Linked DNA regions of Pleomorphomonas sp. PLEO. The protein of the gene in region 2 interacts with the protein of the main gene of each other region in a pairwise test. Links are inferred from orthologs where the notes say so. Each region holds a gene or a part of one and is shown on either strand. Other genes may lie near its edges.

Region 1 (3,458 bases), 2.2 Mb from region 2 along the record:
TTCTGTTGACCCTGGGCGATACCGAGGAGCGACGCCGCTATCTCAACGGCCGTGCCACCCTCGGCAAGCTCTTGAAGCTCGGCGCCGTGCCGGTCATCAATGAAAACGACACGGTAGCCACCACCGAGATCCGCTATGGCGACAATGATCGGCTAGCCGCCCGTGTCGCCGCCATGATGGGCGCTGATCTCTTGGTGCTTTTGTCCGACATCGATGGTCTCTATACGGCGCCGCCTCAGGTCGACCCCAACGCTTCTCTGATCCCTGTGATCGACCGCATCACACCGGAGATCGAAGCCATGGCCGGCGGCGCGGCTTCCGAATTGTCGCGCGGTGGAATGAAGACCAAGATCGACGCCGGCAAGATCGCCACAGTCGCCGGCACGGCTATGATCATTGCCTCCGGCAAAGTGGCGGCGCCGCTCTCCCGTGTCGACGCCGGTGGGCCACACTCGCTATTCCGAGCCGAAGCCAACCCGGTCACCGCCCGCAAGGCCTGGATCGTCGGTCACATCGACGCGCCCGGCGTTCTGACGATCGACGCCGGCGCCGTCCGGGCGCTGAAACAGGGGCGCAGCCTGCTGCCACCCGGCGTGACCCGGGTCGATGGAGATTTCCATCGCGGCGACACGGTGATCGTTGTCGATGAAGCCGGTGTCGAGCTGGCCCGTGGCCTCGTCGCTTATGATGCCGTCGATGCACGGCGCATTCGCGGCCAGAACTCGACGGTAATCGAAGATATCCTCGGCGCACCCGGCCGCAGCGAAATGATCCATCGCGACGACCTCGTGCTAAAGGGCGACCTCGGAGACTGACCATGACTGCATTGACCGACGTTTCCGTTCACGACCTGATGGCCGATATTGGCCGGCGCGCGCGCGTCGCCGCCCGTCGCCTTGCCCGCGCCTCAACACAAGAAAAGGCGGCGGCGCTGACCGCTATGGCCATAGAGGTTCGTGCCCGCGAAGCCGACATCCTCAAGGCCAACGCCATCGATGTCGCGGCCATGAAGGAAAATGGCGTTGCCGCCTCCTTCCTTGATCGCGGCACGCTGGATCCCGCTCGCGTCGAGGCCATCGCCAAGGCGCTGGAGGAAATCGCTGCCCTGCCCGATCCGGTCGGCCGTGTGCTCGCCGCCTGGACGCGGCCGAACGGCCTCGCCATTGAGCGCGTTGCAACGCCGCTCGGCGTCATCGGGATCATTTTCGAAAGCCGGCCCAACGTCACCGCCGACGCCGGCGCCCTCTGCCTGATGGCCGGCAACGCCGCCATCCTGCGCTGCGGCTCCGATTCGCTTCGCTCGTCGCAGGCGATCCTTGTCGCGCTCGTCGCCGGTCTCCGGACGGCCGGCCTGCCCGAGGATGCCATCCAGTTGGTGCCGATCAAGGACCGCGCCGCCGTGGGCGAGATGCTGACCGGCCTCAGCGGGTCGATCGACGTCATCGTTCCGCGTGGCGGCAAGAGCCTGGTCGCCCGCGTCCAGGCCGAAGCGCGGGTGCCGGTGTTCGCCCATCTCGAGGGCATCTGCCATATCTATGTCGATCGGGCCGCCGACCTCGACATGGCCGTCACCGTGACCGTCAACGCCAAGCTTCGGCGCGTCGGCGTCTGCGGCTCGGCCGAGACTCTGCTCGTCGACCGCGCTGTGGCTGATACGCACCTCCTGCCAATTCTCAAGGCGCTTCACGAGCGCGGCTGCGAAATCCGGGCAACTGAGGAAATTCGCGCCCGCTTCCCGGCAGCCGTGCCGGTAACCGAAGCCGATTGGTCGACGGAATATCTGGCGCCGATCATTTCGGTGGCACTGGTCGACGGCATCGACGCCGCCATCGAGCACATCGAAACCTACGGCTCGCATCACACCGACAGCATCATCACGGCTGACGAAACGGCGGCCGCCCGCTTCTTTGCCCGTGTCGACTCAGCCATCGTGCTGCACAACGCTTCGACGCAGTTCGCCGACGGTGGCGAATTCGGTATGGGCGCCGAGATTGGCATTGCCACCGGAAAGATGCACGCCCGTGGCCCGGTCGGCGTCGAGCAGTTGACCTCGTTCAAGTACCGCGTGCGCGGCAGCGGCCAGACGCGACCGTGACGACACCCCGCCTCCCCGTCACATTCCCGGGCATGCGCATTGGCCTGTATGGTGGTTCCTTCAATCCGCCACACCGAGGCCATGCCCACGTGGCGCGGCTGGCACTTCAAAGACTTGGGCTCGATCGCATCTGGTGGCTGGTCAGCCCTGGCAACCCCTTGAAGTCGATGGACGGCCTACCGGATGTCGGCCAACGGCTGGCAGCCGTGCGGCGGGTCGCCAACCACCCGCGCGCGGTCGTCACCGACCTCGAGGCGCGACTCGGAACGCGCTATACAGTCGACCTCATCCGGCGGCTGAAAGCGCTCAGACCAGATGTTCGTTTCGTGCTGGTCATCGGTGCCGACAACTGGGCGACGTTCCACCGCTGGGGCGGCTGGCGCGAGATCGCCCAAACGGTGCCGATCGCGGTCATCGACCGCCCCGGAGCCACCTTCGCGGCGCTGGCCTCACCGGCCGCCCGTACTTTTGCCGGCGCGCGCGTCGCCGAGTGTGACGGCCTCTTGCTGCCAAGCCTTGCCCCCCCCGCCTGGATATTCATCGCCGGCGTCAAGGTGCCGCTGTCATCGACCGCCCTGCGCCAAACCAGCTTAGCCATTGGTCCAGCCTGATCTTGAAAACGTCACCGTCAAGGTTCATCCTTTCAATCATCGGCGGTTGTCGGCATGGGGCCGGCTGTCGCGGACCATTTCACGAGGTGCACCCCTGAGCATGCCTTTCACCGAGGGCGCCTTCAGCGCCAACTCCTTTGCCGACGTCGCTGCGTTCTCCGGCGATGCCACTCCTCTTCCGCGATCCCTGCTCGATACGATTCTCGCCAGCCTTGACGACGCCAAGGCCGAGGCCGTCGTTGATATCGACGTTGCCGCCAAGACGCCGATCGCCGATCACATGGTGATCTGCACGGGTCGCTCCACTCGCCATGTCGGCGCCATCGCCGACCATTTGGCCAAGGACCTGAAGGATGCCGGCTTCGGCGCCGTCGCCATCGAGGGTCAGCCGGCCTGCGACTGGGTATTGATTGACGCGGACTCGGTCATCGTCCACGTCTTCCGCCCGGAAGTGCGCGAGTTCTATCATCTTGAGAAGATTTGGGCGCCCGACCCGGAGCCCGCTACCGGCCGCCGTTGAGGTATCCACCCAGAAAAGTGGATACCCGAGCTGGAACGATCCGCTTGGAAAGCTGTAGACTTTTCGAAGGCGCGGATAGTCCGGAAATGGCTCGGAAGCTTCTCATGACCCCGACGCGCGGGGCCGCTGGCCCCGCCGGTACGGCGCGTGCGCCCGACTAAGAAGAGACTTATGCGCATCGCCATTCACGCTGTTGGAAAACTGAAGGCCGGCCCTGAGCGCGAGCTTGCCG
Region 2 (3,807 bases):
ATGGAGCCTCCGGGGTCGCTGACGAGAAGGCTCTTGAGAACATCGTCGGCCTGGTCGGCGGGAATTTGCAGCGCCAGATGGCTTTCACCCGCCGCGAGATCGACGTTGCGAACGATCTCGGCCAGCCCTCCCGACGACAACAGCACGGAACCCACCTTGTCATCGGCAAAGGCCGTGGTTGCCAGTACGAGAGGCGAAGCGGCGCTCAAAAGCGCGGCGGCAAACAACATCGATTTCACGTTGATCTCCCCCGAGACACGGTTGCATCCTATGGCCCGATCCTGCCCCAGGATTGAGATGCCGCGAAGACAGACCTGTGGCGGCTTCGAGGCCTTGAGCATCGCAATCGTGCATCCGTCAGCACGCATGACGATCCACGCACCGGCTAGAGCCTGGCTCCTAGGGGGAACTGCGCTTGACAGGATCGGCCGTCGCGGCGACCTATCAGCCACGACAACACGAGAGACCACGGCCCAGCCATGATCCATTTCAACCTGCACTGCGCCGCCTGCGGCCACGACTTCGACGACTGGTTCGGCGGCAATGCCGACTGGGAGGCAAAGAAGGCCGATTACGCCTGCCCGTCCTGCGGTGTTGCGCATGTCGAAAAGGCCCTGATGGCCCCCAGCGTGGGAGCAGCCAAGGCGTCGTTCGCAGCCGAACCGGGTTGCAACCCGTCGAGCTGCGCCAATCCCGGCTGTCCGATGGCCGCCGGGTGCTGAGAACCTTCAGGCAGCCTTCAGCGGCGGTTTGAACAGGCCCTTCGGCGACAGCGTGAAGATCTCGCAGCCCGCATCGGTGACGCCGACGGCGTGTTCGAACTGCGCCGATAGCGAACGGTCGCGCGTTACCGCCGTCCAGCCGTCGGACAACACCTTCACATGCGGCCGGCCGAGATTGACCATCGGCTCGATGGTGAAAATCATGCCCGGCTTCAGCACGGGACCTTCGCCTTTGCGGCCGTAATGCAGGATATTCGGCGTGTCGTGGAATAGCTTGCCGACGCCGTGGCCACAGAAATCGCGTACCACTGAGCAGCGCTCGCTCTCGACATATCTCTGAATGGCTTCGCCGATATCACCAGTGGTGTTTCCGGGCCGTACGGCGGCAATGCCGCGCATCAGCGACTCATGCGTCACATCGATCAGCCGCTCGGCCGCGCGCTTGATGACGCCAACGCCATACATGCGCGAGGAATCGCCGTGCCAGCCATCAACAATGAAGGTGACGTCGATGTTGACGATGTCGCCCTCGCGCAGCGGCTTGTCATCGGGAATGCCGTGGCAGACCACATGGTTGATCGAGGTACAGACCGACTTGGTATAGCCGCGATAATAGATGGTGGCCGGCAGGGCGCCATGATCGCAGCCATAATTATAGACGAAGTCGTCGATCTCCTGCGTGGAAACGCCCGGCTTGACGATATCCACGAGCTCATCGAGGCAGCCGGCGGTCAACTGACAGGCCTTGCGCATGCCGTCGAAGTCGGCCGCGGTGTAAAGGCGAATGTCTCCGGTGTTGCGCAGCGGAGCGACCGCCGCGTCGACATAATTGATCATCGGATCAACCAACCTGTATCTGGCATTGGAAGCCGAACGGCCTCGTGTTTTCGTCGTCATATACCCAAGCACCGCGCCGAGTACACGGCTGTGTTTCACTATTCTGTCAGAAATCGGGTCGGATTTCGATTCCCTCCGGCGTGATCACGGTGCGCGCCACCAGCATTTCGACGCCGGCTGCGCGAGCCGCCCCCGCCGCCATGGCGTAAGCCGGATCGATATCGGCGGCGAGCTCGAAGCGATCACAGTCGCCGCGCTGTACGAGATAGACAAGGACGGCCCGTGCTCCGGCTTTGACCACGGCGGCAAGCTCGGCGAGATGTTTTGCCCCACGCGCGGTAACGGCATCGGGAAACTCGGCCATCCCCACCTTGCGCGACAAAGTGACGGACTTGACCTCGACATAGCAGGGCGGGCGTCCCGCGCCTTCTAGCAACATGTCGACACGACTGCGCGCGCCGTAGGGCACCTCGCGACGCAGCGTCTCGTAGCCGGCAAGGGTGGGAATGCGCCCCTCAGCGATCGCCTCGGCGACGATGCGGTTGGAAAGGCCGGTATCGATGCCGACCAGCGTAACGTCCACCTCGATGAGCTGCCAGCTCCAGGCAAGCTTACGCTTCGGATTGTCGGAACGGGAGAGATAGACGCGAGAACCGGGCGTCGCAAGGCCGAGCATGGAACCCGAATTGGCGACGTGGGCGGTTACCTCCTCGCCACTGTCCAGAAGACAGTCGGCGAGGAAGCGTTTGTAACGGCGGACGAGCCGGCCGGGAACCAACGGAACGGGAAAGCGCATGACGCCTTGTTCCCCGTTCCCGGCGGCTTCGTCAAGGCGTTGCCTGTGCCTCCACGGCGGTCGACGCGGTGTCCTGCGGAACAAGGCGATCGAGAATGTCCTTGGCGACCGGCTTGTAGTCGTCGTTGAAGTGATGACCGCCGGGATGGACGATCAGGCTGAAGCCCTTGTCTTTCGGCAGGCGTGTGCAAGCCGTCTCATCGTCCTCGCTGCCATAGATGCACTGCACCTTGGCCGGCTCGATTTTCTCGAGGTCCGGAAGCGTCGACGGTCCGTTGGGGTCGGTCTTGCCGCCAAGGATACCTGAGACCTGAATTTCGAACTGCCGCGCACCGGTGAAGGCGAGCAACGAGACGAGATTGACGCTGGCCTTGTGGTCGGCGGGCAGCGCTTGATAGATGGCCGGCAGCGCATCGGCGCCGAAGGAATAGCCGACGAGCGCCACCTTGTGGACGTTCCACTTCTTCGTGTAGGCGTCGATCACCTTGGCAAGGTCGTCGGCGGCGTCGGCCGGGTCGATATCGTTCCAGAAATAGCGTAGCGAGTCGATGCCGACCACAGGCACGCCGGCCTTGGCCAGATAGCCGCCGATCTCGGCGTCGATGTCGCGCCAACCGCCATCGCCAGAATAGATGATGACCATGGTGTCGTGCGTCGCCGTGGCCGGCACCAGGGTGATCGGAATACCGGCCAGCGGCGATCCGTTGTCTTCCTTGCTCACCAACTGCTCGAGCACCGCGCCGTCCAGCGTCCGGCTGGCGACTTTCACGCTCTTGGCCGTGGCAATGCCAAAGCCTGATCCGACCAGTTCATCGACATGCGAGGCCCCGGTTGGGTCGGCGTCGCGGGTCAGATAAACGTCGATCGGGTCGGGAAGGTGCCCCTTCTGAAGCTCATAGACCCAGCCGTTGCCGTCCGCCGCTTTGGCGTGCTTGGCGTCGCTGCACAGCTCCTTGCGCAGCGGCAGCGCCGCGCGCGGATCGACGGCGATCGTGCGGCCGATCGTGGCATCCGGCGATTGGGCGGCCAGCGCCAGGGCGAAGGTGCCGCCGAGATCGCTGCCGACAATCAACGGCGAATGATAGCTGTCGACATCCAGCACCCGCTGAATGTCCTGGCTGACCTGCTCGACGTCGGAGACGAAGTAGACGCAGTCATCGGGGAGCTTTTCCGCTTTGGCGAACGTGGCCGGCGTATCGATACCGACGACGATCGCGCCCTTTGCCGCATAGCGGCGGGCCGTCACGCGATCCCAAAAACCGTAGCCACCGGCGCTCGACAGCAAATAGACGATGCCAGTCGGCTCTTTGCGCGGTGCGATCACCTCGGCGATACCGAGAGTGTCCGTCTTTTCGACCGGCAGGCTGGGGAAAAGATAGATAAATGCGCTCGTCGCTATACCGGCCGCCAAAAGGAGGCCGGTCATGACGAACAGTATCAGTCGCTTCATTT

The links. Proteins that work in one complex are often made in the same cells at the same time.
Region 1: the proteins of sfsA (region 2) and AB6N07_RS02830 interact in binary tests that used the Escherichia coli proteins (3 or more experiments, as listed by UniProt). The link is inferred for Pleomorphomonas sp. PLEO from one-to-one orthologs.

The regions. Positions count from the first base shown.
Region 1 is NZ_CP166625.1:651,213-654,670, reverse strand. What follows is about bases 1-2,956. They hold AB6N07_RS02830 (glutamate-5-semialdehyde dehydrogenase), read left to right. Parts: upstream 1-817; coding sequence 818-2,095; downstream 2,096-2,956. Other genes in these bases: rsfS (ribosome silencing factor), read left to right, coding at 2,807-2,956; AB6N07_RS02825 (nicotinate-nucleotide adenylyltransferase), read left to right, coding at 2,092-2,706; proB (glutamate 5-kinase), read left to right, coding at 1-815. Outside these bases: more of rsfS, read left to right, coding at 2,957-3,226; 23S rRNA (pseudouridine(1915)-N(3))-methyltransferase RlmH, read left to right, coding at 3,398-3,458. UniProt on the Escherichia coli protein: Catalyzes the NADPH-dependent reduction of L-glutamate 5-phosphate into L-glutamate 5-semialdehyde and phosphate. The product spontaneously undergoes cyclization to form 1-pyrroline-5-carboxylate.
Region 2 is NZ_CP166625.1:2,847,158-2,850,964, reverse strand. The notes cover bases 511-3,313. They hold sfsA (DNA/RNA nuclease SfsA), read right to left. Parts: upstream 2,356-3,313; coding sequence 1,666-2,355; downstream 511-1,665. Other genes in these bases: AB6N07_RS13220 (AcvB/VirJ family lysyl-phosphatidylglycerol hydrolase), read right to left, coding at 2,387-3,313; map (type I methionyl aminopeptidase), read right to left, coding at 729-1,559; AB6N07_RS13235 (DUF1178 family protein), read left to right, coding at 511-722. Also shown: AB6N07_RS13240 (DUF4139 domain-containing protein), read right to left, coding at 1-230; more of AB6N07_RS13235, read left to right, coding at 480-510; more of AB6N07_RS13220, read right to left, coding at 3,314-3,805; bifunctional lysylphosphatidylglycerol flippase/synthetase MprF, read right to left, coding at 3,802-3,807. UniProt on the Escherichia coli protein: Binds to DNA non-specifically. Could be a regulatory factor involved in maltose metabolism.